Regions from separate parts of the Streptomyces sp. NPDC015127 genome, predicted to be linked through region 3. Evidence: predicted binding sites of a transcription regulator. Region 3 holds the regulator's gene; each other region holds the start of a gene.

Region 1 (10,548 bases), on a different contig from region 3:
GAGCTCGACCGGCAGATCACCGAAGGCGACGACGTCGTGCTGCTGTGGACCTTCAACGGACGGCACAAGGGCGAGTTCCAGGGGATCCCGGCCACGGGCGAACAGTGCACGATCACCGGCACGACGGTCTTCCGCTTCGAGGGCGGGAAGATCAAGGAAGGCTGGTGGCACTTCGACCTGATGAAGCTGATGCGGCAGCTCGGCGCGATGTGACCGAACGGCCCCGAGAGACGGAGAAGGCCCCCGTCCCCCGCTGACAGCGGGGGACGGGGGCCTTCTGCTCAGGCGTCTCGGACGCCCTGAGGCTCGTACGGCCGTGAGGCGCGTACGTCAGTGGCTGTGGCCGTGACCGTGGCCGTGGCCCGCCTCGGCCTCCTCCTCGGCCGGCTTCTCGACGACCAGGGTCTCGGTCGTGAGCAGCAGGGAGGCGATGGAGGCGGCGTTCTCCAGGGCGGAGCGCGTGACCTTGACCGGGTCGATGACGCCGGCCTTCACCAGGTCGCCGTACTCGCCGGTGGCGGCGTTGAAGCCCTGCCCGGCCTCGAGCTCCGCGACCTTCGAGGTGATGACGTAGCCCTCGAGGCCGGCGTTCTCCGCGATCCAGCGGAGCGGCTCGACGGCGGCGCGGCGGACGACGGCGACACCGGTGGCCTCGTCGCCCTGCTTGCCCAGGTTGCCCTCGAGCACCTTCACGGCGTGGACGAGCGCGGAGCCACCACCGGAGACGATGCCCTCCTCGACCGCGGCGCGGGTCGCGGAGATGGCGTCCTCCAGACGGTGCTTCTTCTCCTTCAGCTCCACCTCGGTGGCGGCGCCGACCTTGATCACGCACACGCCGCCGGCCAGCTTCGCGAGGCGCTCCTGGAGCTTCTCGCGGTCCCAGTCGGAGTCCGTGGTCTCGATCTCGGCCTTGATCTGGTTGATCCGGCCCTGCACGTCCTCGGAGTTGCCGCCACCGTCGACGATCGTGGTGTCGTCCTTGGTGATGGTGACGCGGCGGGCCGTGCCCAGCACGTCCAGACCGGCCTGGTCGAGCTTGAGGCCGACCTCCTCGGCGATGACGGTGGCACCGGTGAGGGTGGCCATGTCGCCGAGCATCGCCTTGCGGCGGTCGCCGAAGCCGGGGGCCTTGACGGCCACCGCGTTGAAGGTGCCGCGGATCTTGTTGACGACGAGCGTCGACAGGGCCTCGCCCTCGACGTCCTCGGCGATGATCAGCAGCGGCTTGGAGCCACCCGCCTGGATGACCTTCTCCAGCAGCGGGAGCAGGTCCTGGATGGAGGAGATCTTGCCCTGGTGGATCAGGATGTACGGGTCGTCGAGGACGGCCTCCATACGCTCCTGGTCGGTCACCATGTACGGGGACAGGTAGCCCTTGTCGAAGGCCATGCCCTCGGTGAAGTCGAGCTCCAGGCCGAAGGTGTTGGACTCCTCGACGGTGATGACACCGTCCTTGCCGACCTTGTCCATCGCCTCGGCGATGAGCTCGCCGACCTGCTGGTCCTGCGCGGAGAGCGCGGCCACGGCGGCGATGTCGGTCTTGTCCTCGATCGGGCGGGCGGTCGCGAGGAGCTCGTCGGACACGGCCTTGACCGCGGCGTCGATGCCCTTCTTCAGGGCGGCCGGGGAGGCACCCGCGGCGACGTTGCGCAGACCCTCGCGGACCAGGGCCTGGGCCAGCACGGTGGCGGTGGTCGTACCGTCACCCGCGATGTCGTTGGTCTTGGTCGCCACCTCCTTCACCAGCTGGGCACCCAGGTTCTCGTACGGGTCCTCGACCTCGACCTCGCGGGCGATGGTGACACCGTCGTTGGTGATGGTGGGCGCGCCAAACTTCTTGTCGATGACGACGTTGCGGCCGCGGGGGCCGATCGTCACCTTGACCGTGTCGGCAAGCTTGTTGACGCCGCGCTCGAGGGCGCGACGGGCGTCCTCGTCGAACTTCAGGATCTTCGCCATGGGAGCGATTCAGCCCTCTCGGAAATCGTGTTCAAAAGAACCGCGCCCCTCGCCGCCCGGCGTCAGCGGGGTGGCCAGGGGCGCAGCTCAAGGCAATTCTGCCGGGTGAAGCAGGAATTACTTCTCGACGATCGCGAGCACGTCGCGGGCCGAGAGGACGAGGTACTCCTCGCCGCTGTACTTCACTTCGGTGCCGCCGTACTTGCTGTACAGCACGACATCGCCGACGTTCACGTCGAGCGGAAGACGCTCGCCGTTCTCGAAGCGGCCCGGGCCCACGGCCAGGACGACGCCCTCCTGGGGCTTCTCCTTGGCGGTGTCCGGGATAACCAGGCCAGAAGCCGTGGTCTGCTCGGCGTCGAGCGGCTGGACCACAATGCGGTCCTCGAGCGGCTTGATGGCAACCTTGGAGCTGGTGGTCGTCACGATCCGACCTCCCCCTTCGGAGATCTCACGGGGTTAACTGATCTGAGGTGGCGACCAGGTGGATCCGTCGTCGCGGGTGCCGGACCTGCCCGTCGCTGTGTTGGCACTCTCCAATGGGGAGTGCCAGGAGCGAGACTATGACCGGGATTAGCACTCGGTCAAGCGGAGTGCCAACACGGCGCCGCGTGGCGGCCCCGCGCCCGGGCGGGGAGCGGGTGCGCGCGGCTCACACGTAGTCCTCCAGCTTCGCCACGGCGTACCCCTTCGCGGTCACCGTCCGCATCACCCGGCGGATCATGTCCGCCATCGTGCCCTTCCATTCCCCGCGGCCCCTGAAGTGGGTGAGGATGATGTCGCCGGGGTGCAGGTCCCGGTCCCACTCACGCCATTCCATGTGGTCGGGGAACGCCTCGGACGCCCACAGCGGCACGGCCTCGATCCCGCAGGACTTCGCGACGCGCAGCGTGTCCTTGTTGTAGTTGCCGTACGGCGGGCGGAACAGCCGGGGGCGCGTGCCGTACCGCTTCTGGAGCTTGTCCTGCTGACCGCAGATCTCCCGCTTCTGGGCGGAGTACGACAGGCCGGGCAGGTAGCGGTGGTTGAGGGTGTGGTTGTGCAGGGCGACGCCGCGGTCCCGCATCTTCTCGAAGTACGCGTAGTCGTCATCGATCACGTAGTCGCTGAGGAAGGCGCTGTACGGGATCTGCAGTTCGGACATCATCCGCAGCAGTTCCGGGTCCTTCTCCGCGCCGTCGTCGATCGTCAGGAAGACGATCTTCTCCTTGGTCGGGACCGCGGTGAAGACCGGCGGCAGACCGTCGCCGCCCTCGACCTCGAAGCCCTTGCGGGTGGTGATCCTCGGCTTGTCGGCGGGCGGTGGGGGCGCGGCGAGCGGGGTCTGCTTCAGCCCCCACTTCTTCGCGGCCGCGGCGCGCGCGGCCTGGGCCCGCTTGACCTTCTCGACGTACCCGGACAGGGCACCGGCCGGGCCCGCCGCCTTCTTCCGGGCCTCGGGGCCCTGCTGGGCCGGCTGCCCGGAAGCGGACTTCGCCGGGCGGGCGCCCTGCCCGTCCCCGGCGGCACAGCCGGAGCCGACGGCTGCCACGACGAGCGCGGCCAGGCCCACCCCGATCCGATACGCTCGCACTTTTCCCTTTTGTCGTACTAGCTGCATGGCGTCGCATCCTGTCAGCGCGGCGCCCCCTCGCCCGGCCGACACCGCCTGCGCGAGCGGACCATCCCCCGGCTGGCCCACAATGGCCCGGTGAACGACTCCGATCCGCTCGCCGCCTTCCGCGCCCTGCGCACCGAGGAGGGGGCAGCGCTGCTGGCGTCGCTCGCCTCCTACGACCCCGCCGACGAACTGGCCGTGGCCACCCGGCTGCGCCGCGAGCACCCGGCGGAGCTCGTCTCGGCGGCACTCGGGCAGGCGCGGCTGCGGCAGCGCGCGGCCGCGAAGTTCGGCGCGCAGGACGCCGGGCGGATGTTCTTCACCCCCAACGGCGTCGAGCAGTCCACCCGCCGCACGGTCGCCGCCCACCGGGCCGCGCGCTTCGCGGCGCTCGGCGTGCGCAGCGTCGCCGACCTGTGCAGCGGCATCGGCGGGGACGCGCTCGCGCTCGCGCGGGCGGGCATCTCCGTCCTGGCCGTGGACCGGGACCCGCTGACGGCCGAGGCCGCGCGGGCCAACGCCGAGGCGCTGGGGCTCGCGCACCTCGTCGAGGTCCGCTGCGCGGACGTCACGGACATCGACACCTCGTCCTACGACGCGGTGTTCGTGGACCCGGCACGCCGGGGCGGGCGGGGCCGGATCTTCGATCCGGAGGCGTACTCCCCGCCCCTGTCCTGGGCCGTCGCCGCGGCCCGCGCGCGTCCCCACGCCGCGCTCAAGATCGCGCCGGGCATCCCGCACGAGGCCGTCCCCGAGGACGCCGAGGCCGAGTGGATCTCGGACGGCGGCGACGTCAAGGAGGCGGTGCTCTGGTTCGGCACGGCCCCGGCCGCGGTCCGCGCGACCCTGCTGCCGGGCCCGCACACCCTGACCGGCCGCGGCCTGCCGGACCCCGCCGTCCGCGCGGTCGGCCGCTACCTGTACGAGCCCGACGGCGCGGCGATCCGCGCGCACCTGGTCGCCGAGGTCGCCGAGGACGTCTCGGGCGGCCTGATCGACGAGACGATCGCCTACATCACCTCGGACGAGCTGCGCCCGACCCCGTACGCCACGGCGTACGAGATCACCGATGCCCTGCCCTTCAACGTGAAGAAGCTGAAGGCGCTGCTCCGGGAGCGCGAGGTCGGCGTCCTGACGGTCAAGAAGCGCGGCTCGGCGGTCGAACCGGAGGAACTGCGCCGCAAGGTGAAGCCCCAGGGGCCGGCCTCGGCGACGGTGTTCCTGACACGGGTGGCGGGTGCGCCGGCGATGCTGGTGGGGCACCCGGCGCAGTAGCCCCAGCCGCTCGGCCGGCCGGTCGGCACCGTGCACGCGAGGCGCATGCCGGGCGTGAGGCTATCCGGGCCGCCCGGCGGCCCCGGACGCCTCGGCGGCACGGGCCAGCATCAGTTCCCGCTCCCGCGCGTTGCGGGCCAGGGACGCCGCCCGTTCGAACTCCGCCCGCGCCTCCTCGCCGCGGCCCAGCCGGGCCAGCAGGTCGCCGCGGACGCCGGGGAGCAAGTGGTAGTCCTTCAGGGCCGGTTCACCGGCCACCTCGTCCACGAGCGCGAGTCCGGCCGCCGGGCCCTCGGTCATCGAGACCGCGACCGCCCGGTTCAGTTCCACGACCGGGGAGGGCGTGAGACGGACCAACTGCCCGTACAGGGCGGCGATCGTCGCCCAGTCGGTGTCCTCGTAGCGGACCGCGCGCGCATGGCAGGCGGCGATCGCGGCCTGGAGGGCGTACGGGCCGTAGGGGCCGCCGCCCGCGCGGCCGAGCGACTCCATGCCGCGCCGGATCAGCAGCCGGTTCCACTTGGTGCGGTTCTGGTCGGCCAGCAGGACGGGCTCGCCCGACGGGCCCGTACGGGTCGGGATGCGCGACGCCTGGAACTCCAGCAGGGCCGCCAGGCCGTGCACCTCCGGTTCGTCCGGCACGAGGCCGGCGAGGACCCGGGCCAGCCGCAGCGCGTCCTCGCAGAGCGCCGGGCGCACGAGGTCGTCCCCGGCGGTCGCCGCGTATCCCTCGTTGAAGATCAGGTAGACGACGTCGAGCACCGAGCCGAGCCGAGCGGCGCGCTCGGCGCCGTACGGCACCTCGAAGGCCACACCCTCCTTCGCCAGCGTCCGCTTGGCGCGCACGATGCGCTGCGCGACCGTCGGCTCGGGGACGAGGAACGCGCGGGCGATCTCCCCGGTCGTCAGGCCGCCGAGGAGCCTGAGCGTCAGGGCGACCCTGGCCTCGGTGGACAGCACCGGATGGCAGGCGGTGAAGATCAGCCGCAGCAGGTCGTCGTCGATGTCGTCGGCCTCGGCCGGTTCGGGCGGCGGCGGCGCGTCCTGAAGCGTCCGCCCCACCTCGGCCAGCTTGCGGGCGTACGTCTCCTTGCGGCGTACGAGATCGACGGCGCGGTGCCTGGCGGTGGCCATGAGCCAGGCGCCCGGCCTGTCCGGGACGCCCGACTCCGGCCACTGCTCCAGCGCGGCGACCAGAGCGTCCTGCGCGATCTCCTCGGCTATGCCGACGTCCCGCACGATGCGGGCCACGCCGGCGATGATGCGCGCCGACTCGATCCTGAAGACCGCTTCGACCGTGTGCGCTGCGCTTCCTGCCGTCACGGCCACCCATCAGAGCAGCCGTGCCGGAACCGGCGCAAGCGCGGCCGGGTCAGCCCCAGGGGGTGCCCGGCGGATCTTGGCCGGGGCCACGACGCTCCCCCAGGGCTTCGCCTGGGGGTACCCCCAGGCAACGGCACCTCGCCGCGTTGCCGAAGTGCCCGAATAGCTCCGCTATCAGGGCACTCCGGCGCCTTGCGATGCACCGCACCAGACGCCACGTCCTATCCGGCCCTGATCCACCGGACACCCCTAGTCGACCTGACGGACCTCGCAGGTGATGGTCCACCGCTCGGGGTGGATCTCGAGGAAGCGCTTGGCCCATTCCAGGGCCTCGGCCTTGTCCTTGCACTGCATGAGGGCGTAGCCGCCGATGACCTCCTTGGTCTCGGTGAAGGGCCCGTCGGTGTACGACAGCTTCCCGCCGGACCAGGTCACGCGGGTGCCCTCGGAGGTCGGGAGCAGACCGGCGGTGTCCAGCATGACCCCGGCCTTGGTGATCTCTTCGAGCAGCTTGCCCATGCGCTCGTTCAGGTCCTCGGGGAAGTCGTCCTTGGGGATCTCGTTCTCGTTGATACGGATCATCGACAGGAAGCGCGGCACGGTGACTCCTCGGGTCGTGGCGGCGGGGCCGTTCCCCGCCTCTCACCCGTGCGTCGAACGGGAGAGCGCGGGATCGACATCCTCCCGGAAAAATCTTCCCGGAATCTTCCGGACCTTCTGCCGGGCCTTGTTCCGGCGGCTCTCGCGGAAGCTCTCCGGGGAGTCCTCAGGCTCTCCGGGAGTCAGCCGAGCGACTCGAAGCGCCAGCGGTGCACCGGCCGGGTGGTCAGGCCGGCGGCGGGCTCGGGGAGTTCCGGCAGCTCCGCCTCGGCGTGCGCCGCCTCCCACCAGGTGATGACGAGCACTCGGTCCTGCGGAGCCCGGAAGGTCTCGCGGCGCAGCGGAGCGGGCGCGAGCTCCTGTGCGCGGGCCCACTCCAGCAGCTCCGCGCCCCGGCCGTCCGCGGCGCGGGCCTCCCACATCAGGGCGACGACGGTCGGGCCGCTCATGAGTACAGGTTGTCCTGGCTCAGCTCGTGCACGTGGTCGTGGTCGTGGCCGTGGTGGTGCTCTCCGGGCACGTGCGGGTCCGTCACCGGCAGGGACGAGTCCGCGGACAGCTCCCAGTCGGAGGCCGCCCGGTTCCGCGCGACCATCTCCGCGCCCAGCGCGGCGACCATCGCGCCATTATCCGTGCACAGCTTCGGCCGCGGGACGCGCAGCCGGATGCCCGCCCGCTCGCAGCGCTCCTCGGCCAGCGCCCGCAGCCGCGAGTTGGCGGCGACACCGCCGCCGATCATCAGGTGGTCCACGCCCTCGTCCTTGCAGGCGCGCACGGCCTTGCGGGTCAGCACGTCGACGACGGCCTCCTGGAAGGACGCCGCCACGTCCCGCACCGGCACCTCCTCGCCCGCGGCCCGCTTCGCCTCGATCCAGCGGGCGACGGCCGTCTTGAGGCCCGAGAAGGAGAAGTCGTACGCCGGGTCCTTGGCGCCGCTCAGGCCGCGCGGGAACGCGATCGCCTCCGGGTTCCCCTCCTTCGCCAGCCGGTCGATCACCGGGCCGCCGGGAAAGCCGAGGTCGAGTACGCGCGCGATCTTGTCGAACGCCTCGCCGGCCGCATCGTCGATCGTCGCGCCCATCGGACGGACGTCGGCGGTGATGTCGGGGGCGAGCAGCAGCGAGGAGTGACCGCCGGAGACGAGCAGCGCCATGGTCGGCTCGGGCAGCGGGCCGTGCTCCAGCTGGTCGACGCAGATGTGCGAGGCAAGGTGGTTGACCCCGTACAGCGGCTTGTTCAGGGCGTACGCGTACGCCTTCGCCGCCGAGACGCCCACCAGCAGCGCGCCCGCGAGCCCGGGCCCGGCGGTGACGGCGATGCCGTCGAGGTCGCGGGCGGCGACCCCCGCATCCTTCAGCGCGCGCTCGATGGTCGGCACCATCGCCTCCAGGTGCGCGCGCGAGGCGATCTCGGGGACGACGCCGCCGTAGCGGGCGTGGGCGTCCACGCTGGAGGCGACCGCGTCGGCGAGCAGGGTGGTCCCGCGGACGATGCCGACTCCGGTCTCGTCGCAGGAGGTCTCGATGCCGAGTACGAGCGGTTCGTCAGCCATGGGTGTGAGTCTCAGTTCCTTCTGCGGTCAGGCTTGTACGGTCAGGCGCATGACGAGGGCGTCGATGTTGCCGGGCTGGTAGTAGCCGCGGCGGAATCCGATGGGCTCGAAGCCGAAGCGCTCGTACAGCTTCTGGGCCCGGGTGTTGTCCACGCGTACTTCGAGGAGCACCTCGTCGCACTCGAAGGCGGTGGCGTGCTGGAGGAGGTCGGTCAGCAGCCGGGCGCCGAGGCCGGTGCCCCACTGGCCGCGTTCGACGGCGATGGTCTGGACGTCGCCGAGTCCGCCCGCCGCCGCGAGCCCCGCATAGCCGACGATCCTGCCGTCGAGCTCGGCGACGACGTAGCGGCGGGTGGCCTGCGGGCCCCGGGAGTGCGCGAGCTCGGACCAGAACATCCCGGCCGACCAGGCGTCGTCGGGGAACAGCTCGTGTTCGAGTGCGAGCACCGGCCGGATGTCCCACCAGCGCATCTCACGCAGGGCGGCAGGGCTCACTTCGGAGTGACCACCTTGTAGTTCTTGGGCACCTGCGCGTCGGGCCGGCGCAGATACAGCGGCAGCGGGTCGAGGAAGTCCTCGCCGGCCGCCAGCTTCTCGGCCGCGAGCGCGGCGAGTGCGGCGGCGCTCACGTTCTCGGGTCCGCGGGCGTCCGGGAACGTCTCCGGGTACAGCAGGGCCCCCGCGCCGACCGCGGGCAGGCCGGCGACCTGCTCGGCGATGTCGGCGGGCCGGTCGACGGCGGCGTCGGTCACGCGGGCGCGGGCATTGTCGTACCGGGCCCAGTAGACCTCTTTTCGGCGCGCGTCCGTCGCCACCACGAACGGCTCGTCGAGGCCGGCGGCGTAGGCGAGACCGTCGAGGGTGCACACCCCGTGGACGGGGACACCGAGCGCGGACGCGAACGTCGTGGCCGTCACGAGCCCGACGCGCAGTCCTGTGTACGGTCCCGGTCCGACGCCGACCACCAGTCCGGTGACGGCGTCGAGCTTCACCCCGGCCTCGGCGAGCACCCGGTCGACGGCGGGCAGCAGAAGCTCCCCGTGCCTTCGGGCGTCCACCCGGCTGGACTCGGCGACGACGGCGGACCCGTCGTGGAGGGCGGCGGTGACGGCGGGCGTTGCGGTATCCATGGCGAGCAAGAGCACGCAAACAGCCTACGGCTCCCGCGGGCAGGGGACGGCGCCCCGTCGAACGCGGGGCCTGCTGCTAACGTCACCACGACCGGGAAAAGACGCGAAAGGTGGGCACGGTGGCACGGAGCAGCTCGGGACTCGTGGCCGGGCTCACGGCGGCCGCGCTGGCCGTCGTCGGTTTCCTCGCCTATCAGGCGTCGGCGAACGTTCCCGACAGCCTCGGCGCACCCAAGTCCCCGAGCGCGGTCCCGTCGGCGCGGGCCTCCGGCGGCACGCAGGAGAAGGCGAAGGACCCGCTCGCGGTGCCCGCGGACTCCGGCACGGGCGTGCGCGTGGTCTACGCGCTGGGCGACCGGCGGGTGTGGCTGATCGGCGCGAAGGGCAAGCCGCGCACGTTCGAGGTCATGCCGTCGACGGTGAACCCCGCGCCGGGCACGTACACCGTCACCTCGCGCTCGGGCAGCGTCCCCGGGTCGGACGGGGTCCCGGTCGAGCACGTGGTGCGGTTCGCGAAGGTCGGCGACGTGACGATCGGCTTCAGCGCGGCCGTGAACGGCTCGATGGCCAGCCCGGACCCGAACAGGAAGACGGGCGGCGTGCGGATGAAGCGGGCCGACGGGGACGCGATGTGGGTGTTCGCGACGATCGGCTCGAAGGTGATCGTGGTCCCGTAGGGCCACCCGTACGGAACCGCCTGTACGAATCCGTGCGCGGCGGCCCCGGGGCCGCCGCGTGTACCTCCCCTCCGCGTCAGATCCAGCCGCGCTGCCGCGCCATGTGCACGGCCGCGTGGCGGTTCTCCACTCCCAGCTTCGTCGTCACGGACGACAGATAGTTGCGAACGGTCCCCGGCGCCAGTGCCGCCCGCTCGGCGATCTCCTCGATCGGCGCCCCGTCGGCGGCCAGGGAGAGGACATCGGCCTCGCGGGAGCTGAGAGGGGACTCGCCCGCGCTGATGGCGTCCGCGGCAAGGATGGGATCGATGTAGCGGTTGCCCGCGTGGACGGTGCGGATGATGGTGGCGAGTTCCTGGGCGGAGACGGCCTTGGACACGAAACCTCTGACGCCGCAGGCGAGGGCGCGCTTGAGATGGCCGGGCAGACCGTGGC
Region 2 (10,548 bases), on a different contig from region 3:
CTTCGCGTTGCGAACGGCGTCCTCGATGCGGTGCTTGCGCTCCTTGAGCTCGACCTCGGTCGCGGCACCGGCCTTGATGACGGCCACGCCGCCGGCCAGCTTCGCGAGGCGCTCCTGGAGCTTCTCGCGGTCGTAGTCCGAGTCGCTGTTCTCGATCTCGGCGCGGATCTGGTTGACCCGGCCGGCGACCTGGTCGCTCTCACCGGCACCGTCGACGATCGTGGTCTCGTCCTTGGTGATGACGACCTTGCGGGCGCGGCCCAGCAGGTCCAGGCCGGCGTTCTCGAGCTTGAGGCCGACCTCCTCGGAGATGACCGTGCCGCCCGTGAGGATGGCGATGTCGTTCAGCATGGCCTTGCGGCGGTCGCCGAAGCCCGGGGCCTTGACGGCGACGGACTTGAAGGTGCCGCGGATCTTGTTCACGACGAGCGTGGACAGGGCCTCGCCCTCGACGTCCTCGGCGATGATCAGCAGCGGCTTGCCGGACTGCATGACCTTCTCCAGCAGCGGAAGGAGGTCCTTCACGTTGCCGACCTTGGAGTTGACGATCAGGATGTACGGGTCGTCCAGGGACGCCTCCATACGCTCCATGTCGGTGGCGAAGTACGCCGAGATGTAGCCCTTGTCGAAGCGCATACCCTCGGTGAGCTCCAGCTCCAGACCGAAGGTCTGGGACTCCTCGACGGTGATGACGCCTTCCTTGCCGACCTTGTCCATGGCCTCGGCGATGAGCTCACCGATCTGGGTGTCGGCGGCGGAGATGGAGGCCGTGGAAGCGATCTGCTCCTTGGTCTCGACATCCTTCGCCTGCTCGAGCAGCGCGCCGGAGACGGCCTCGACGGCCCTCTCGATGCCACGCTTGAGGGCCATCGGGTTGGCGCCGGCGGCCACGTTGCGCAGGCCCTCGCGGACGAGCGCCTGGGCGAGAACGGTCGCGGTGGTCGTACCGTCACCGGCGACGTCGTCCGTCTTCTTGGCGACTTCCTTGACCAGCTCGGCGCCGATCTTCTCGTACGGGTCCTCGAGCTCGATCTCCTTGGCGATGGACACACCATCGTTGGTGATCGTGGGGGCGCCCCACTTCTTCTCGAGGACGACGTTGCGACCCTTGGGACCAAGGGTGACCTTGACGGCGTCGGCGAGCTGGTTCATCCCGCGCTCGAGACCGCGCCGTGCCTCCTCGTCGAACGCGATGATCTTGGCCATGTGAAGTGTCCTCCCGGACATGGGGGTCCCCCCGCGCAAAGCTGCGGGGGAGGATTGCCTTCGGATCGCGCCTGCGCCCGCGACGGACGGTCTGCGTGCCGCGTGGTTCCTTGCCCCACCCGGCCTGCGGACCTCACCGACCCGATCCAAGTTCTGTCACTCTCACTCGGAGAGTGCTAACGCCAATGATTAGCACTCGCCATAGGAGAGTGCAAGCGGATCCGGTGGATCGCGGTGGCGCGGACACGCACGAGGGGCCCGCATCCCGGTCTGTGGGATGCGGACCCCTCGTGCGTGAGTGCGTCGGTGGCCGATCGCGCCTTCGATCAGTTGGATCAGACGGCGAGCTTGACCATGTCCGCCTGCGGACCCTTCTGGCCCTGCGAGATCTCGAACTCGACTCGCTGACCCTCTTCAAGGGTGCGGTATCCGTCCATCTGGATCGCGCTGTAGTGGACGAAAACATCCGCACCACCGTCGACCGCGATGAAGCCGTACCCCTTCTCCGCGTTGAACCACTTGACGGTGCCCTGAGCCATGCCTAACTCCCCTATTACTGGCCCTTGCACAGGACCGCACTTCGCGGACCCGGGTCAGACCTCACCCCAGCAGGAGGGGTGTGCGCCGGAACGCGTCGACCGCGGCTGAATGTATCTGCCCAACTGCCCTCTGCAACAGGTCAATCGGACGAGAAATCTGGGCAGGACCGATCGGCCGATCCATGCGAATTCATTGAATTCCGGGGCAAGTCGGGCCCGGCAAAGCGCCACTTTCGACGCAATTCGATCGCTTACTTTGACCGCATTCTTGTGCCCTCAGGCGGGGCGGTAACGCATTGCCGAGCGGCCGGCGGAGGGGGCTTCCCAGACTCTACCGCGCTCAACCATGCAGAATTGCCCCCTCCGCTTCTCCGGCGGAGGGGGCAATATCGGTAACGCGGGGTAACGCGGTGGAGATCAGCCGCCGGCGACGGCGGGGATGATCGAGACGCCCGCACCGTCCGGCGTCGCCGTCTCGAGGCCCTGCTCGAAGCGGACGTCGTCGTCGTTCACGTACACGTTGACGAAGCGGCGCAGCTTGCCCTGGTCGTCCAGGACGCGGGCCGCGATGCCGGTGTGGTTCTTCTCCAGGTCGGCGATGACCTCGGCCAGGGTCGCGCCCTCGGCGGCAACCTCGGCCCGGCCGCCCGTGTACGTGCGGAGGATGGTGGGGATACGGACGTTGACGCTCATGCGAGGCCAGCCTCTCGGAAAGAGTCCAGGTTGGGTCGGATGACTGCGGTCATACCCGTCGTGGGCGCCACCGCGTCGAGGGTCTTGAGGCCGTCACCCGTGTTGACGACGACCGTGGTGAGGGTCGGGTCGATGGCACCGGCCTCGATCAGCTTCTTCGCCACACCGAGGGTCGTGCCGCCGGCGGTCTCCGTGAAGATGCCCTCCGTACGGGCCAGCAGCTTGATCGCGTCCACGATCTGCTCGTCCGTGACGTCCTCGACCGCGCCGCCGGTGCGGCGGCAGATGTCCAGGACGTACGGGCCGTCCGCCGGGTTGCCGATCGCCAGGGACTTGGCGATGGTGTCGGGCTTCTGCGGCCTGACCACGTCGTGGCCCGCCTTGAAGGCGACGGACACCGGGGAGCAGCCCTCGGCCTGGGCGCCGAAGATCTTGTACGGCTTGTCCTCGACCAGGCCGAGCTTGATCAGCTCCTGCAGACCCTTGTCGATCTTGGTGAGCTGGGAGCCGGAGGCGATCGGGATGACGATCTGGTCGGGCAGCTGCCAGCCGAGCTGCTCGCAGATCTCGTACGCGAGCGTCTTGGAGCCCTCGGCGTAGTACGGCCGCAGGTTGACGTTCACGAAGCCCCAGCCCTCGCCGGCCGGGTCGCCGATGAGCTCGGAGCAGAAGCGGTTGACGTCGTCGTAGTTGCCCTCGATGCCGACCAGTTCACCGCCGTAGACCGCGGCCATGACGATCTTGCCCTGCTCCAGGTCGTGCGGGATGAACACGCAGGAGCGGAAGCCCGCGCGGGCCGCCGCGGCGCCGACCGCGCCCGCGAGGTTGCCGGTGGAGGAGCAGGACAGGGTCGTGAAGCCGAAGGCGCGGGCGGCCTCCAGGGCCTGGGCGACGACACGGTCCTTGAAGGAGTGCGTGGGGTTGCCCGAGTCGTCCTTGACGAACAGCTTGCCGGCCTCGAAGCCCAGCTCACGCGCGAGGTTGTCGGCCTTGACGAGCTTGGTCCAGCCCGGGTTCAGGTTGGGCTTGTCCGCGACGTCGGCCGGGACGGGCAGCAGCGGGGCGTAGCGCCAGATGTTCTCGGGCCCGGACTCGATCCGCTTGCGCAGGGCTTCGGGGTCGCCGCTCGGCACGTCGTACGCGACTTCGAGCGGCCCGAAACACGCCTCGCACGCGAAGATCGGGCCGAGGTCGAACCGCTCGCCGCACTCGCGGCAGGAGAGCCCGGAGGCGGGGCCCAGGTCGACGGATCCGGCGGAACCGGCGGAGTCGTTGGTGGTGGCAACAGTCTGCACAGCCATGGAGGCGAGGCCCTTTCTCCTCATCTTCCCCGCGGCGCATCTCGCCGCGAGACGGAATTGGCACCTTCCCTAGCCGTGAGCCTCGCGCGATGAGCGCAGAGATCGGCTGGAGGGTTGCCGGGGCTTCAACGGGCCGTATCCCTCTGCCCCTCTGGATGAGCGGTATTCGGTTGTCGGCGCGGCCCCCCGACATGCGAGGGTCCTGCGCGTTGTTCAAGACTGTAACCGAACCCCCGGACGCTTGAGATGGTCGTCCGATCCGCGAGATGGAGATCACGTGCTGGATGAGGTGGAGCGCTGGCTCTCCCGGCGGTCCTGGTCGGTGGCCGACCGCCCACTCGGCCGGCTGCTGGCCGCCAAGAAGAACACCACGGTCAGCGTCGTGCTCCCGGCCCTGAACGAGCAGGAGACGGTCGGGGAGATCGTCTCCGCGATACGCGGCACGCTGATGTCCGGGCCCGTTCCGCTGGTCGACGAGCTGGTGGTGATCGACTCGGCGTCGAGCGACCGCACGGCCGAGGTGGCCGCCGCGGCGGGCGCGCGGGTGGTCCACCGGGACGCCGTCCTGCCGCGCATACCGGCGGTGCCGGGCAAGGGCGAGGTGCTGTGGCGGTCACTGATGGTGACCAGTGGTGACATCGTGTGCTTCGTGGACGCCGATCTGCGCGCGTTCTCCCCGGACTTCGTCTCCGGCATCGTGGGGCCGCTGCTGACCGATCCCGAGGTGCATTTCGTCAAGGCGATGTACGACCGTCCGCTCGGTGGCGCCGCCGGTCAGGGCGGCCGGGTGACCGAACTGGTGGCGCGGCCCCTGCTGAATCTGCACTGGCCGCAACTGGCCGGTTTCGTCCAGCCGCTGGGCGGCGAGTACGCGGCCCGGCGCTCCCTGCTGGAGCAACTGCCGTTCCCGGTCGGTTACGGAGTGGAGTTGGCCCTGCTGGTGGACGCCCTCAACCTGGTGGGCCTCGACGCCCTGGCACAGGTCGACGTGGGCACGCGCAGGCACCGCCATCAGGACGGGCAGGCGCTGGGCCGGATGGCCGCGACGATCTACCGCACCGCGCAACTGCGGCTTGCGCGCGGCCATTTGGTGCGGCCGGCGCTCACCCAGTTCGAGCGCGGGCAGCACGGATTCGTCCCCAGGACCCACCCGGTGGACACCGAGGAGCGGCCGCCGATGCGCGAGATCGGTGAGTACGCGGCGCGTCGCGCGGCATAAGCCGGAACCGGCGCCCATTTTGTCTACCTTTCCTATTTATGGACCTCATGGATCTGATGGACGTCATGCACGGGATCCAGGGCACGGCGCCGGCCCTGGCCGCCGAGGTACCCCGGCACACCGGTGAGCTGGCCCGCACCGGTTCCACGGCCGAGCAGCTGTGGCTGCTCGGCGGGGTCGCGCTCAGTCTCACCGCGGCGGGCGTGATCGCCGTCGCGGCGGTCCGTGGCCGGAACCGTGACCACTGACCCGCGGCGCGGCCGTACGCACGTTTGAGGGAATGCGGGACGGGCTAGGTTCGCCACATGGTCACCGACGCTGCTCAGATCCTCGTCGCCTCCAACCGCGGCCCGGTCTCCTACTCGCTGGACGGGAGCGGCGGGCTCGACGCCCGCCGCGGCGGGGGCGGCCTCGTCTCCGGCCTCTCCGCGATCGGCTCCGACGCGCAGACGCTGTGGGTGTGCGCCGCCCTCGGCGAGGGCGACCGCGAGGCCGTGCGGCGCGGCGTGAGCGAGCCGGGCGTCCGGATGCTCGACATCGACGCGGCCGTCCACGCCGACGCGTACAACGGCATCGCGAACTCGGTGCTGTGGTTCGTGCACCACATGCTCTACCAGACCCCGCTGGAGCCGGTCTTCGGCCGGGAGTTCCGGCGGCAGTGGGACGCCTACCGGTCCTACAACCGCGCCTTCGCCGAGGCGCTGGCCGCCGACGCGGCCGAGGGCGCCGCGGTGCTCGTGCAGGACTACCACCTCGCGCTGGTGCCGGGGATGCTGCGGGAGCTGCGGCCTGACCTGCGGATCGGGCACTTCTCGCACACGCCGTGGGCGCCGGCCGACTACTTCGGGCTGCTGCCGGACGACATCGCCGAGGAGCTGCTGCGGGGGATGCTGGGCGCGGACCGCCTTGGGTTCCTGACGCGGCGGTGGGCGGACGCGTTCGCCGCCTGCTGCGAGCGGGCCGTCGGCGGCACCGGCACGACCGAGATCGGGGTCCACGGGCTCGGCGCCGACGGGGACTTCCTGCGCGAGCGGGCGCGGCGGCCGGACGTCGAGGAGCGCCTCGCCGAACTCCGCGAGGCCGTCGGGGCGGACCGCAGGACGATCGTGCGCGTCGACCGGACCGAGCTGTCCAAGAACATCGTGCGCGGTCTGCTGGCCTACGAGGAGCTGCTGGAGACCCGCCCCGAGTGGCGCGAGCGGGTCGTGCACATCGCGCTCGCGTACCCGTCACGGCAGGACCTCGCCGTGTACCGGGACTACACGGCAGAGGTCTTCCGGCTCGCCACCGAGATCAACGAGCGATACGGGACCCCCGGCTGGACCCCGGTCGTCATCCACGTCAAGGACGACTTCGCCCGCTCCCTTGCGGCCTACCGCCTGGCCGACGTCGCCCTCGTCAACCCCATCCGGGACGGCATGAACCTCGTCGCCAAGGAGGTCCCGGTCGTCTCCGACACGGGCTGCGCGCTGGTGCTGTCGCGGGAGGCGGGGGCGTACTGGGACCTGGGCGAGGACGCGATCGTCGTCAACCCGTACGACGTGAGCGGCACGGCGGAGGCGCTGCACCGCGCCCTGTCGATGCCGGACGACGAGCGCGCGGAGCGCACGAAGCGGCTCGCGGCGGCGTCCACGTCCCTGCCACCGCGCCGCTGGTTCCTGGACCAGCTTGAGGCGCTGCGGGGGTAGCCGCTGCGCGGGGCCGTTTCCCCACCCCGCCCCTTCCCGAAACCGGGCTCCGCCCGGACCGTTACCGCGCTTCGCGCGGTGTCCTCAAACTCCCCCTACGGCCTGGCGGCCGTGGGAGGTGCCCCCAGACGGGCTGGAGTTGCCCGCAGGGCAACTTCCAGCCCCGCCGGCGATTGAGGCGCGGGGGCCCGGGGGCGGAGCCCCCGGTTCGGGAAGGGGCGGGGTGGGGAAACGCCGCCCGCAGGGCCCGCCCCCGCTACACCCGCTCCGCCAGCGCCGCCAGCAAGTCGGCCACCGCGCCCGGCCCCGGCACCACCAGGTCCGCGCGTTCCGCCAGCTCCGGCACCTCGTTCCCGCTGCACACCAGCAGCCCCGGCACCCCGTCCGAGCGCAGCTTGTCGACCGCGCCGTACGCGGGCAGGTCGCCCAGGTCGTCCCCGGCGTAGAGCACGGCCGTGGCGCCCACCTCGCGGACGTACTCAGCCAGCGCCACGCCCTTGTCCATGCCCGGCGGGCGCAGTTCCAGGACCATGCGGCCCGGCTCCAGGATCAGACCGTGGCGGGAGGCGAGCGCGGCGAGCGGTTCGCGCAGGGCGTCGAAGGCGCCCTGTGGGTCCTCCGCGCGGCGCGTGTGCACGGCGACGGCCCGGCCCTTCTCCTCGATCCACGTGCCCCGCCAGGCGCCCTGGCCATGGAGGAAACCGGGCAGCTCGGCGCGGGCGGCGGCGACACCGGGGTGCGGCGCGGGCGCGTTCACGGTCCCGGTGACGGCGTCCCAGCGCTCGGCGCCGTAGTGCCCGAGGACCACCAGGTGGTCGAGGCCCTCGACGCCCGCGAAGCCGCCGTAGCGCACGGCGACCCCGGCGGGCCGGCCGGTGATCACCGCGACGGACGCGATCCTCGGGGCGAGCGCGGCGAGTGCGGGAACGGCGCGGGGGTGGGCGCGGGCCTGTTCGGGGTCGGGCACGATCTCGGCGAGCGTGCCGTCGAAGTCGAGGGCCACGACGGCTCCTGCGGGCCGGTCGAGCAGAGCCGCGAGACCGTCGCGGCCTGCGGGGGTGGACGGCGTCGGCAGGGTGTGTGCGTACGGGGAGCTGCCCATGCATCCGACCTTATCGGCGACTTCTCCTGGCGTCCCTCACACGGCGAAGCCGGTTGACGGTGACGGGGTCGTGGGCGAGGGCGCGCGGGTCGTCGAGGAGGGCGTTGAGGAGCTGGTAGTAGCGCACCGGGGACATCCCCAGCTGCTCCCTGATCGCCCGCTCCTTGGCCCCGGGCCCGGCCCAGGACCGTCGCTCCACCCCTAGGACGGCGCGCTCACGCTCGGACAGCGTGGGCTCGTCGGTCATACGATCCAACCTATCGCCGCACGGCGGTGCGCGGGGACATCCGGTCCCCACTCGCCCCGGCCGGGCCGGCTACTCCGCCGCTTCCGCCGCGGCGGCCTCACGGGCGATGCGGCCGAGCGTGGCGGCCGGGCTGCCGCCCGGCTCGACGGCCCTGCCGATGTTCTTCTTGATGCTCTCGCTGACCGCCGCCCACGACGTCTTGCCGACCGGCGGGAGCACCGAGCCCGGGAGCTCCTGGAGGAACGCCTTCAGCTTCGCGTGCGCCGGGTCCTGTTCCATCGCCTCGGAGGCGGAGACGGTCACGGGGAGCAGGTCGTTCTGGTCGGCGAAGTCCAGGACGTTCTTGTCGGTGAAGACGAAGTCGAGGAACTTCCCGATCTCCTTGCGGTGCCCGTTCTCCTTGAAGCCCATGATCCAGTCGGCCACGCCCATCGACGCCTGGGCCTCGCCGTCCCGGCCCGGCAGCGCGACCTTGCCGACCTCGATGCCCTGCTTCTCGGCGGCCTGCATGAGGGAGGGGTGCCCGTTGAGCATGCCGACCTCGCCGCGCGTGAAGGCCGCGAAGGCGTCCTTGCGGTTGAGCTTGCCGGGCGCGACCGGTCCGGTCAGGCCCTCCTCGACAAGGTTGTCCTTCAGCCACGCGAAGGTGTCGATGTTGCGCTGCGAGTCGATCGTGTACTTGTCGACCGAGTCCGTGTAGCCGTCACCGCCGCTGAGCAGCCACATCATCGTCTCGGCCTGGGCCTCCTCGGGGCCGAGCGGCAGGGCGAAGGGGTATGCGGCGTCGGTGCCGGCCTTCAGCTTCCTGGCGTCCTCCGCGAGGTCGGCCCAGGTCTTCGGCTCGTCGTCGATGCCGGCCTCGGCGAACAGCTTCTTGTTGTAGAAGAGCAGGCGGGTCGAGGCGACGAAGGGCAGCCCGTACTGGGTGCGCTTCTGCTCGCCCGCCTCGGTCAGCGGGCCGAGGAAGTTGGACTGCACGGGTATGGAGAGCAGCTGGTCCGCGGAGTAGAGCTTGTCGGCGGCCGCGTAGTCGGCGTAGGCGCCGATCTGCGCGATGTCGGGGGCCTCGCCGGCCTCGACCATCTCGGCGACCGTGCGGTCGACGTCGTTCCAGGACTCGATCCGGACGTCGACCTTGATGCCGGGGTTCTCGGCCTCGAACGCGGCCGTGAGCTCGGCCCAGTAGTTCTTGCTGCTCTCACCGCCGGCGACGTCGTAGTCGGCGGCCACCAGCTTGAGGGTGACCTCGTCGGAACCTGTGCCGCAGCCGCTCAGCGCGACCGTCATGCCGAGTGCGGCGACTGCCGCGGTCAGACCTTTGAAGGGCCGCTGCACGGCACTCCCCCACCCTCTGCTGTCAATTGTCGATATGCCCCGTTCGGTCCCCCGTGACGTCCTGCGAGACGAGCATCGATTCTTCCACGTTCGTTCATAAGGTCTACACCACTGTCGGTCTCGCTTTCGCAACGCCCCCGCCCGCACCTCCGGCGGGAGGGCTGTTTTGTATGGCGTGACAACAATCCCTCCTACTGGACTAGACCTGTTGGGGTCCACGCGCCACACTGTCTCCGTGAGACACGTCATCGCCCTCGATGTGGGCGGCACCGGCATGAAGGCCGCCCTGGTCGGGGCGGACGGGTCACTGCTGTACGAGGCACGGCGCGCCACCGGCCGGGACCGGGGGGCCGACGCCGTCGTCGCGTCCATCCTCGACTTCGCTGCGGACCTCCGCGCCCACGGGCAGGCGCACCTCGGCCGCCCGGCCGAGGCCGCCGGACTCGCCGTGCCCGGCATCGTCGACGCCGAAGGCGGCATCGCCGTCTACGCCGCCAACCTCGGCTGGCGCGACGTCCCCCTCCGCGCCCTGCTCACCGAGCGGCTCGGCGGCGTGCCCGTCGCCCTCGGCCACGACGTCCGCACCGGCGGCCTCGCCGAGGGCCGGATCGGGGCGGGCCGCGGCGCCGACCGGTTCCTGTTCGTCCCCCTCGGCACGGGCATCGCGGGCGCCATCGGCATCGACGGCACCATCGAGGCCGGCGCACACGGCTGCGCCGGCGAGATCGGCCACGTCGTCGTACGACCCGAGGGCCCCGAGTGCGGCTGCGGCCGCCGCGGCTGCCTGGAGACCCTCGCCTCCGCCTCCGCCGTCAGCCGCGCCTGGGCCGCAGCCTCCGGGGACCCCGCAGCCGATGCCGCCGACTGCGCCAAGGCCGTCGAATCGGGCGACCCGGCGGCCCGCCGGGTCTGGCAGGACGCGGTGGACGCGCTCGCCGACGGGCTCGTCACCGCGCTCACCCTGCTCGACCCCCGCACACTCATCATCGGTGGCGGACTCGCCGAGGCAGGGGAAACCTTGTTCACACCGCTGCGGGCGGCCGTCGAGGAACGCGTCACGTTCCAGCAGCTGCCCGACATCGTCCCGGCGGCCCTCGGGGACACCGCCGGATGCCTGGGCGCAGGACTGCTCGCCTGGGATCTACTCGCCACGGAGGTAACCGCCTGATGGCCGCCAGCACCGGAAGCACCACGAGCACCGTTCTCGCCGGAGCCCGT
Region 3 (10,548 bases):
GAGCCGTCGGGCAGCGAGGAGTACAGCGCGCCGACGCCCTCGTGGTCGGACAGGAACGCGATCCTGCCGCCGACCCACAGCGGGTACTCGATGTTGCCGTCGATGCCCTCGTGGAGGCGTACGAAGCCTCCGTCACCGTCCGCGTCGATCCACAACTTGCCCGCGGTGCCGCCCCGGTAGCGCTTCCAGGCGGCGGCCTCGCGCCCCATCGTGGCCGACAGCAGCAGCGTCTGCGGACCGAAGGCGACATCGCCGACGGGGCCGTACGGCAGGGTCGTGGCGGGGCCGCCGTCGAGCGGCACGGCCTGCGCCCAGGTGCGGCGCAGCGACGCCTGCCCGTGGGTGGTGAGCGCGAGGACGTGGCCGTCGGGGGTCCAGCCGCGCACGGAGGTCTTGTAACTGCCCCAGTGGGTCAGGCGGTCCGACGGCCCGCCGTCGAGGGGTGCGACATGCACCTCGGGGGCGCCGTCGCGGTACGAGGTCCAGGCGATGCGCGTGCCGTCGGGCGAGATTCTCGGATGGTTCACAGGCACGTCGTCGGCGCTGACGCGCCACGCGCGGCCGCCGTCGAGCGGCGCCACCCAGACGTCGTCCTCGGCGGTGAAGGCGATCGACTCGCCGTGCAGATGGGGAAACCGGAGGTAGGCAGGGTGCGTCACACCGTCACCCTAGGCAGGCGGGGGCCCTGCGCGGGAGGCTTTGGATCACTTGGCCGGAACGGCGGTCACGGTGACGGTCTCGGTGACGGTGGGGCCCGGCCGGGGCGGCACGGTCGCGGTGGGCGCGGTCGTGCGGGGCGCGGTCGTGCGGGGCACGGCGGAGCAGTCGCCGAGCATGGTCGCCTGGAAGACGACCTTCCTGTCGATCCGGGCGGTCAGATCACCGCGTACGCAGCGTCCGGCGCGCTCGTCGGTCACCTTGCCCTTGATGGTGATGTTCTGGCCGGATTCGGTCTCCCCCTGGCAGTCGACGGCCGCGCTGCCCGGTGCCGCGGTGGCGCCGGACGGACTGGCGCCCCTGTTCACGGTGGCGGTGCAGCTGAGCCACGCCACGTCGAAGGTCAGCCGTTCCAGTGTGGCGGTCGCGGTCCGGTCGGTGGTGACGGCCACGGCGGCGGAGTCGAGCCCGCCGGCCGTCGGCTCGCAGGCGGCGAGACCCGCGACGGCGATCCCGCAGGCACCGGTGGCGGCCACGGTTCTGAGCACCTTCATGCGTGGCAGGGTGCCACCGGTGACGCCGCGGGAAAAGGACGGTTGTGGCCAGTGTGGCGCCCGTACGGCCGGTCCACGAGCCGGAAGCCGCCGGCCCTCGTCCGGCCCGCTCACGGGACCAGTGGCCCGTACGGCCGGCCCTGTCAGGACCAGCGGCCCGTGCGGCCCAACAGCAGGGCCGTCGCCGCCGTTCCGGCCGTCGACGTGCGCAGAACGCTGCGGCCCAGGCGGTACGGCTTCGCGCCCGCCTCGGCGAACGCCTCCAGCTCCTGCGGGGACACGCCCCCCTCCGGTCCGACGACCAGCACGATCGAGCCCTGCGCAGGGAGTTCGGCGGTGGCCAGCGGCTCCGCGCCCTCCTCGTGGAGCACGGCCGCGAAGTCCGCGGCCGCCAGAAGCGCCGCCACCTGCTTGGTCGTCGCCGCCTCCGCGACCTCCGGGAAACGCAGCCTGCGGGACTGCTTGCCCGCCTCCCTCGCCGTGGAACGCCATTTGGCCAGCGACTTGGCGCCGCGCTCGCCCTTCCACTGCGTGATGCAGCGGGCGGCCGCCCACGGCACGACCGCGTCGACGCCGGTCTCCGTCATCGTCTCCACGGCGAGTTCGCCGCGGTCGCCCTTGGGCAGCGCCTGGACGACGGTGATCCTCGGCACCGGTTCCGGTTCGGACGGGCACTCGCGCACCTCGATCGTCAGCCGGTCCTTGCCCTCGGTGGCCAGCACGGCGCCTGCCGCACCGCATCCCTGACCGTCCGTCAGGGTGATCTCCTCACCCGGCTGCAACCGCCGTACGGACACGGCGTGCCGCCCCTCGGGGCCGTCCAGGGTGACGACAGCGCCCGGCGCGATGCCTGCGAGCGACTCGACGACGAACACGGGCGCGGTCATCGGGCACCGCCCAGCGCCAACGCGGCCCGCGCGGAGTCCAGTTCGGCGGCGAGGACCTCCACCAGCCGCCCGGCGGGCAGTTCACGCGCCAGCCGGTGACCCTGCCCGGCCCACAGCGCCATGCCCTGCGGGTCCCCGGCCTTCGCCGCCGCCTTGCGCAGGCCGCTCGTCAGGTGGTGGATCTCGGGGTAGGCGGCGGGGGCGTACGGGCCGTGCTCGTGCATGAAACGGTTCACCAGCCCGCGCGCCGACCGCCCTGAGAAGGCGCGGGTCAACGCGGTGCGGACGAACAGGGGGTTGGTCATGGCCTGCTTGTGCAGCGGGTGGGCCCCGGACTCGGGACAGACCAGGAAGGCCGTGCCGAGCTGCGCGGCGCTCGCCCCCGCCGCCAGCACCGCGGCGATCTGCGCGCCCCTCATCAGGCCGCCGGCCGCGACGACCGGAAGCCGCACGGCCTCGCGGACGAGCGGGATCAACGAGAGCAGCCCGATCCCGGAGCCGTCGGCGGACGGGTCGTCGCGGTGCGTGCCCTGGTGCCCGCCCGCCTCGATGCCCTGGACGCACACGGCGTCGGCGCCCGCCCGCTGCGCGGCCTGCGCCTCCTCCGGCGTGGTGACGGTGACGACCGTGATCGTGCCGGCCGCGGACAGTGAGGCGAGCGCGTCGCGCGAGGGGCAGCCGAAGGTGAAGGAGACGACCGGGACGGGGTCCTCGATCAGGATCGCGAGCTTCGCCTCGTAGCCGTCGTCCCGCCCCGCGTCGGGGTCGCCCAGCGGGGTCTCGTACCAGGTCGCCTCACCGGCGAGCTGATGGCGGTAGACCTCGACGGCCGCCGGGTCGGCGGTGGCGGGCTGCGGCATGAACAGGTTGACGCCGAAGGGCCGCGCCGTGAGGCCGCGGATCTGTTTGATCTCGTGGTACATGCCGTCCGCCGTCTTGTACCCGGCGGCGAGGAATCCGAGCCCGCCCGCGTCCGACACGGCGGCGGCGAGCTCCGGGCAGGACGCACCGCCGGCCATGGGGGCCTGCACGATCGGATGACGGCAAAGATCGGTCAGCGCGGAGGACATGTAGGCATCGTGCCACGTCCCCGCGGCGGGGCCGAATCCCCCGTTCCGGGGGGTTGCGCTGCGCCTGCGGCGGGCGTTTCCCCTACCCGCCCCTTCCCGAAACCGGGGCAAGCCCCGGACCCCGTACCGCGCTTCGCACGGTGTCCTCAAACGCCGGACGGGCTGCAATGCAGCCCCGCCAGCGTTTGAGGCGGTACGGGGTTCGGGGGCGGAGCCCCCGGTTATGGGAAGGGGCGGGGTGGGGGAACACGCCCCGCGCAGCGGACCCCCGCCGCTAGCCCTCACGGGCTACCGCCCGTTGAACGCGTCCTTCAGGCGCGAGAACAGCCCCTGCTGCCCCGGCTGGAACTGACCCGTCGGCCGCTCCTCGCCGCGCAGCTTCGCCAGGTCCCGCAGCAGCCGCTCCTGCTCCGGGTCGAGCTTCGTCGGCGTCGTCACCTCGACGTGGACGATCAGGTCGCCCCGGCCGCCGCCTCGCAGGTGCGTGATGCCGCGCCCGTGCAGCGGGATCGACTGGCCGGACTGGGTACCGGGCCGGATGTCGACCTCCTCCATGCCGTCGAGCGTCTCCAGCGGGCACTTCGTGCCCAGCGCCGCCGCCGTCATGGGGATTGTCACCGTGCAGTGCAGGTCGTCGCCGCGCCGCTGGAAGACCGGGTGGGCGATCTCGTGGATCTCGACGTACAGGTCGCCGGCGGGGCCGCCGCCGGGGCCGACCTCGCCCTCGCCCGCGAGCTGGATACGCGTGCCGTTGTCGACACCGGCGGGGATCTTCACGGTCAGCGTGCGGCGCGAACGGATGCGGCCGTCGCCGGCGCACTCCGGGCACGGGGTCGGCACGACGGTGCCGAAGCCCTGGCACTGCGGGCACGGGCGGGACGTCATGACCTGGCCCAGGAAGGACCGCGTCACCTGCGAGACCTCGCCGCGGCCACGGCACATGTCACAGGTCTGCGCGGAGGTGCCGGGCGCCGCGCCCTCGCCGGAGCACGTCGTGCACACCACGGCCGTGTCGACCTGGATGTCCTTCGTCGTGCCGAAGGCCGCCTCGCTGAGCTCGACCTCCAGGCGGATCATCGCATCCTGGCCGCGCCGCGTCCGCGAACGGGGCCCGCGCTGCGACGCCGTGCCGAAGAAGGCGTCCATGATGTCGGAGAAGTTGCCGAAGCCGCCCGCACCGAAGCCGCCCGCGGCACCGGCGCCGGCCTGGGACAGCGGGTCGCCGCCGAGGTCGTAGACCTGCTTCTTCTGCGGGTCCGAGAGCACCTCGTACGCCGCGTTGATCTCCTTGAAGCGCTCCTGCGTCTTCGGGTCCGGATTCACATCCGGGTGGAGTTCGCGCGCGAGGCGGCGGAAGGCCTTCTTGATCTCGTCCTGCGATGCGTCGCGGCGCACGCCGAGTACGGCGTAGTAGTCCGTGGCCACTTACGACTCCGCCAGGATCTGTCCGACGTAACGTGCCACTGCGCGTACCGCTCCCATCGTTCCGGGGTAGTCCATGCGGGTCGGTCCGACCACGCCGAGTTTGGCGACTGCCTCGCCGCCCGAACCGTAGCCGACCGAGACGACGGACGTGGAGTTGAGTCCCTCGTGGGCATTCTCATGCCCGATCCGCACGGTCACGCCCGATTCCTTGGCCTCGCCGAGCAGCTTGAGCAGCACGACGTGCTCCTCCAGCGCCTCCAGCACCGGCCTGATCGTCAAGGGGAAGTCGTGTCCGAAGCGGGTGAGATTGGCGGTCCCGCCGATCATCAGCCGCTCCTCGGTCTCCTCGACCAGTGTCTCCAGAAGGGTCGCGAGCACCGTGGAGACCGTGCCGCGGTCCTCCGCCTCGAACGAGTCCGGCAGGTCCTGCACCAGCTGCGGCACGTCCGCGAAGCGGCGGCCGACGACGCGGCTGTTGAGCCGGGCCCGCAGGTCGGCCAGCGAGGTCTCGCCGAACGGCGCGGGGCAGTCGACCATCCGCTGCTCGACACGGCCGGTGTCCGTGATCAGCACGAGCATCAGCCGGGCGGGCGCGAGCGACAGCAGCTCCACGTGCCGGACCGTCGAGCGGGTCAGCGAGGGGTACTGGACGACGGCGACCTGCCGGGTCAGCTGTGCGAGCAGTCGGACGGTGCGGCCCACGACGTCGTCGAGGTCGACGGCTCCGTCCAGGAAGTTCTGGATGGCGCGGCGCTCGGGCGACGACAGCGGCTTGACGCCTGCCAGCTTGTCGACGAACAGCCGGTACCCCTTGTCCGTGGGGATACGGCCGGCGCTGGTGTGGGGCTGGGCGATGTAGCCCTCCTCCTCCAGCACGGCCATGTCGTTGCGGACGGTGGCCGGGGAGACGCCGAGCTTGTGGCGCTCGGTCAGCGCCTTGGAGCCGACGGGCTCCTCGGTGCCGACGTAGTCCTGGACGATGGCGCGCAGGACTTCGAGTCTGCGTTCGCTGAGCATCGCGCGCACCTCCAGCTGCCGGTCCTGGTGTGTCCTGGCACTCGATACGGCCGAGTGCCAGCTTCCCCCGGCCAGTGTACGGCGGCGGGGTACGCCCCTAGCAAGGGCGGCCGACCACGCTACCGCGAGACCTGTGCTGGTCGTTGCGGATAGCGTCGCCGTATGGACGTCGCTTGGGAAGACTTCGGGTGGGAACGGCTGGCGGACGGAGTCGGCCGGCGCAGGATGCCGGCCTGGGACGCGACCGTCGGCCTGGTGCTGGGCGAGGACCACGTCCTGCTGTACGACACGGGCGCGACGATCCGCGAGGGCGCCGAGATCCGGTCCCAGGCGCAGGCGCTGGCGGGCGGGCGCCGCGTGACGTACATCGCACTGAGTCACCCGCACTTCGATCATGTCCTGGGCACGGCGGCGTTCGCGGGTGCGGAGATCTACGGGGCGGTCGGCGTGGACGCCCTGCTGAAGAGGGAACGGGACGCGATCCGCGCCGACGCCGTACGGCACGGGGTGCCCGCTGCCTCGGCCGCGGAGGCAGCCGATCTGCTGGTGGTGCCGCACCACCTGGTGAGCGGGGAGTGCACGCTCGACCTGGGCGGCCGCCGGGTCCTGCTGGCCAACGTCGGCCCCGGCCACTCGGGCCACGACCTGGCGCTGTTCGTGCCCGGCGAGCCGGAGGTCGTCTTCTGCGGCGACCTGGTGGAGGAGTCGGGCGAACCGCAGGCGGGCCCGGACGCGATCGGTTCGCGCTGGCCGGCGGCGCTGGACCGCCTGCTCTCGCTCGGCGGCGAGGACGCGCTGTACGTGCCGGGCCACGGCGCGGCGGTGGACGCCGCGTTCGTGCGGACGCAGCGTGACGAGCTCGCGGCGCGCTTCGGCGTGTCGTAGACCGGCCGGTCGTATCGTCATCCGACATGCGCAGTTACAGCCCTGACCTGACCCCGCCCTGGAAGCGGCCGGCACCGGTCCCGGAGGTCCCCGCGGAGCCCGACCTGGTGGTGGAGGAGGTGGCGACCGGCTTCTGCGGTGCGGTGATCCGCTGCGAGGCGGGGACCGTGACGCTGGAGGACCGCTTCGGCAAGCACCGGGTCTTCCCGCTGGAGCCTCGCGGCTTCCTGCTGGAGGGCAAGGTGGTCACGCTGGTCCGCCCGTCCGCACCGCCCCCGGCCCGGCCCGCCCGCACCGCCTCGGGCTCGCTCGCGGTCCCCGGCGCACGCGCCCGGGTCGCCCGCGCCGGCCGCATCTACGTGGAGGGCCGCCACGACGCAGAGCTGGTGGAACGGGTGTGGGGGGACGACCTGCGCATCGAGGGCGTGGTCGTGGAGTACCTGGAGGGAATCGACGATCTCCCGTCGATCGTCGCCGAGTTCGCCCCCGGCCCGGACGCGCGGCTGGGCGTTCTGGTCGACCACCTGGTAGCCGGTTCCAAGGAGTCCCGCATCGCGGCCTCGGTGACGGACCCGCACGTGCTGGTCGTGGGCCATCCGTACATCGACGTGTGGGAGGCGGTGAAGCCGTCGTCGCTGGGCATCGCGGCGTGGCCGAGGATCCCGCACGGCCAGGACTGGAAGACGGGCGTGTGCCGGGCCCTGGGCTGGCCGGACAACACGGGAGCAGCCTGGCAGCACATCCTGTCGCGGGTCCGCTCCTACAAGGACCTGGAACCGGCGCTGCTGGGTCGGGTGGAGGAACTGATCGACTTCGTGACGGAGCCGGGGGCCTGAGCCGGAGGTTCTCCCCACCCCGCCCCTCCCCGAACCGGGGCAAGCCCCGGACCCCGTACCGCGCTCCGCGCGGTGTCCTCAAACGCCGGACAGGCTGGAAAATCCAGCCCCGCCGACCTTTCAGGCGCTGGGGGTCCCCCCACGCCCGCAGGGCGTAGGTGGGGGTACCTCCCACGGCCGCAGGGCGTAGGTGGGGGTACCTCCCACGGCCGCCAGGCCGTAGGGGGAGGGTCCGGGGGCGGAGCCCCCGGTTACGGGAAGGGGGCGGGGTGGGGAAACGGCCCCGCGCAGCGGCCCCCTCAGTCCACCAGGTCCCGCACCACCGCGTCCGCCAGCAGCCGCCCCCGCAGCGTCAGCGCCGCGCGGCCCTCCGCGTACGGGCCGGGCTGCAGGAGCCCCTCGTCGAGGGCCCGGCTCGCGGCGGCGAGGCCCGCCTCCCGCAGCAGCGCCAGAGGCACGCCCTCCCGCAGCCGCAGCTCCAGCAGGACCCGCTCCACCCGGCGGTCCTCGGACGTCAGCACCTCACGGCCCGCCCCCGGCGAGCGGCCCTCCGCCAGCGCCGCCGCGTACGCGCCGGGGTGCTTCACGTTCCACCAGCGCACGCCGCCCACGTGGCTGTGCGCCCCCGGACCCGCGCCCCACCAGTCCGCGCCGCGCCAGTACAGCTCATTGTGCAGGCAGCGGCCGGCCTCGGAGGTGGCCCAGTTGGAGACCTCGTACCACGCGTAGCCCGCGCCCGACAGCACGTCCTCCGCGATCAGGTAGCGGTCGGCGTGCACGTCGTCGTCGGTCATGGGGACCTCGCCGCGCCGGATGCGCCGGGCCAGCTGCGTGCCCTCCTCGACGATCAGCGCGTACGCCGACACATGGTCCGGTCCGGCGCCGACCGCCGCCTCCAGCGATGCCCGCCAGTCGTCGTCGCTCTCGCCCGGCGTGCCGTAGATCAGGTCCAGGTTGACGTGGTCGAAGCCCGCCGCCCGCGCCTCCGCGACGCATGCCTCCGGGCGGCCCGGCGTGTGGGTGCGGTCGAGCACCTTCAGCACGTGTTGTCGTGCGCTCTGCATGCCGAAGGAGATCCGGTTGAAGCCCCCGGCCCGCAGGGCCTCCAGATACTCGGGGCCGACCGACTCCGGGTTCGCCTCCGTGGTGATCTCCGCGTCGTCGGCGAGCCCGAACTCCTCCCGTACCGCGTCCAGCATCCGCACGAGGTCCCCTGCGGCGAGCAGGGTCGGTGTGCCGCCACCGACGAACACCGTCCGCACCGGCCGGGGGTCGTCGCCGAGGACCTTGCGGGCCAGGCGGATCTCGTCGGCCAGCGTGTCGGCGTAGTTGTCACGGGACGCCAGCACGCCGCCGGAGCCGCGCAGCTCGGTCGCCGTGTAGGTGTTGAAGTCGCAGTAGCCGCAGCGCGTCGCGCAGTACGGCACGTGGAGGTAGAAGGCGAGCGGCCGGTCACCCGCGCCGTCGAGGGCGGACGCGGGCAGCGAGCCGTCGTCGGGCACGGGCTCGCCGTCGGGCAGTACGGAAGGCATGCCCCCCATTGTCCGTCACCCGCGGCGTCATCCCGCCTGGAGGACCAGCAGCGCGAGATCGTCCCCGGGCGGCGTCTGCGCGAACGCGTGCACCGCGGCCCTGATCCGTTCCGCCACGCCCTTCGCCGACAGCCCCGCGCATCCGGCGAGGACCGCCGCGAGACCGTCCTCGTCGTCGAACATCCGCGGCCCGGAGCGCCGCTCGGTCACCCCGTCCGTGACGCACAGCAGCGTCTCGCCGGGGGCGAGGTCGAAGGTGCTGCTCTGGTACGCGACGTCGTCGACCACGCCGAGGAGCACCTGCGGCTCGGCGATGACGGTGACCGTGCCGTCGGGGCGCAGCAGCAGGGGCAGGGGGTGGCCGGCGCTCGCGAGGGTGCACCGGGCGCCGCCGCGGCCGTCCGGGGAGGGCACGACCTCGCCGTAGAGCAGGGACAGGAAGCGGGAGTGCTGCCCGTCCGGCAGGCCGGGGCCGTGGCCGCCGGTGACGAGCAGGGCGGCGGCCTCGGCGGCCTCCATGGCGTCGTCGAGGAGCAGGCCGTTGAGCCGGTCGAGCACCTGGCCGACCTGGTAGCCCTCGCGGGCGAGGAGCCGCAGCCAGGGGCGGGCGAGCCCGGTGACGACGGCGGCCTCGGGGCCGCTGCCCTGGACGTCGCCCAGCACGAAGCACCAGCGGCCGCTCGACCCGGCCGGGAAGACGTCGTAGAAGTCGCCGCCCGCGACGCCGTCCCCGCTCGGCTCGTACACCAGGCAGGTGTCGACGCCGGGGATCTGGCCGACCTTGCTGGGCAGCAGCCCGCGCTGGAGGACGCGGCTGATGGTGGCCTGCCGGGTGTACTCCCGGGCGGCGCTGATGGCGAGGGCGACCCGGCGGGTGAAGTCCTCGACGAGCGCGGTCACTTCGTCGGGCAGCCGGGCGGTGTCCTGCTGGGCGACGACGAGCACGCCGAGCCCGCGCCCGCCCGCGGCCAGCCGGTACGCGAGCGCCGCCCCGGTGTCCTCGGCACCGCCCCCGTCCGCGACCGGGTCGCCGTCCTGGCGCGTGCCCGGCCACGGGACGACGACGGGGCCGCCGAATCCGGGGTCGGGCGGCTTGGGCGCCTCCGTGCCGAGGGCCGCCCGCAGCTGCTCCACGGCGGACTCGTCGCGGTGCCAGACACCGGCGAGACGCGGCGCTGCCGCCGTGCGGCCCGCCTCGCGCCGGCCGTGCCAGCCCGTCTCGTCGTCGAGCCAGACGGCGCACCAGTCGGCGAGACGGGGCACGAGCAGCTGTCCGGCGAGGGCGGCGACCATGTTCTCGTCGAGCTGGCCGGCGAGCAGATCCGACGCCTCGGCCAGGAACGAGGCGGCTCCGCCGCGGGCGAGCCAGTCGTGGTCGTCCCGCCCGGGCGCGGGAGCCTCGGCGGCCGCGCCGTCGGCGGGCCGGGGACCGAGCAGCGGTACGGGTTCATCGCCCGGCCGCGGCCGGCTGCTGCGGCCGTCGAGCGGCAGCCGGGCCCATACGGTCTTGACCGCGGCGCGGTAGGTGATGCCCCAGCGTTCGGCGAGGGCGGCCACGAGGTGGAGGCCGCGCCCGTAGTCGGGGGTGCCGGACTGGTCGAAGCCGTGCGGATGGCTGTGGACCGGCCGGTCGGGGTGGTGGTCGGAGACCTCGATGATCAGGGCGGCGGGCTCGTCGGCGGCGT

Evidence for each region. Region 3 encodes HrcA, which represses chaperone genes, less so after heat shock. Its sites were predicted from a motif close to TTNGCACTCNGNNNNNCNGAGTGCNAA; they were not measured.
Region 1: a site for HrcA is predicted at 2,533-2,559, ahead of groES (co-chaperone GroES). Genes of this name have one in related genera too.
Region 2: a site for HrcA is predicted at 1,396-1,422, ahead of groL (chaperonin GroEL). Genes of this name have one in related genera too.

Annotation. Positions count from the first base shown of each region.
Region 1 covers NZ_JBIBVE010000003.1:110,997-121,544, reverse strand. The annotation lists gene ACF08N_RS06880 (ester cyclase) at 1-213, shown strand, start outside; gene groL (chaperonin GroEL) at 331-1,959, opposite strand; gene groES (co-chaperone GroES) at 2,077-2,385, opposite strand; gene ACF08N_RS06865 (polysaccharide deacetylase family protein) at 2,612-3,559, opposite strand; gene ACF08N_RS06860 (methyltransferase domain-containing protein) at 3,608-4,831, shown strand; gene ACF08N_RS06855 (RNA polymerase sigma factor) at 4,892-6,160, opposite strand; gene ACF08N_RS06850 (YciI family protein) at 6,404-6,754, opposite strand; gene ACF08N_RS06845 (hypothetical protein) at 6,937-7,203, opposite strand; gene tsaD (tRNA (adenosine(37)-N6)-threonylcarbamoyltransferase complex transferase subunit TsaD) at 7,200-8,306, opposite strand; gene rimI (ribosomal protein S18-alanine N-acetyltransferase) at 8,334-8,801, opposite strand; gene tsaB (tRNA (adenosine(37)-N6)-threonylcarbamoyltransferase complex dimerization subunit type 1 TsaB) at 8,798-9,451, opposite strand; gene ACF08N_RS06825 (hypothetical protein) at 9,580-10,113, shown strand; gene ACF08N_RS06820 (response regulator) at 10,190-10,548, opposite strand, start outside.
Region 2 covers NZ_JBIBVE010000012.1:109,128-119,675, reverse strand. The annotation lists gene groL (chaperonin GroEL) at 1-1,206, opposite strand, end outside; gene ACF08N_RS24010 (cold-shock protein) at 1,542-1,745, opposite strand; gene ACF08N_RS24005 (MoaD/ThiS family protein) at 2,163-2,438, opposite strand; gene thrC (threonine synthase) at 2,435-3,739, opposite strand; SAM riboswitch class I at 3,757-3,901, opposite strand; gene ACF08N_RS23995 (glucosyl-3-phosphoglycerate synthase) at 4,017-4,958, shown strand; gene ACF08N_RS23990 (hypothetical protein) at 4,997-5,206, shown strand; gene ACF08N_RS23985 (trehalose-6-phosphate synthase) at 5,264-6,646, shown strand; gene otsB (trehalose-phosphatase) at 6,903-7,748, opposite strand; gene ACF08N_RS23975 (DUF3263 domain-containing protein) at 7,759-7,995, opposite strand; gene ACF08N_RS23970 (extracellular solute-binding protein) at 8,065-9,330, opposite strand; gene ACF08N_RS23965 (ROK family protein) at 9,566-10,498, shown strand; gene nagA (N-acetylglucosamine-6-phosphate deacetylase) at 10,498-10,548, shown strand, end outside.
Region 3 covers NZ_JBIBVE010000004.1:21,586-32,133, forward strand. The annotation lists gene ACF08N_RS09075 (S41 family peptidase) at 1-659, opposite strand, end outside; gene ACF08N_RS09080 (hypothetical protein) at 705-1,211, opposite strand; gene ACF08N_RS09085 (16S rRNA (uracil(1498)-N(3))-methyltransferase) at 1,355-2,098, opposite strand; gene ACF08N_RS09090 (nitronate monooxygenase) at 2,095-3,168, opposite strand; gene dnaJ (molecular chaperone DnaJ) at 3,457-4,593, opposite strand; gene hrcA (heat-inducible transcriptional repressor HrcA) at 4,594-5,610, opposite strand; gene ACF08N_RS09105 (MBL fold metallo-hydrolase) at 5,773-6,495, shown strand; gene ACF08N_RS09110 (DUF3097 domain-containing protein) at 6,522-7,331, shown strand; gene hemW (radical SAM family heme chaperone HemW) at 7,631-8,863, opposite strand; gene ACF08N_RS09120 (SpoIIE family protein phosphatase) at 8,891-10,548, opposite strand, start outside.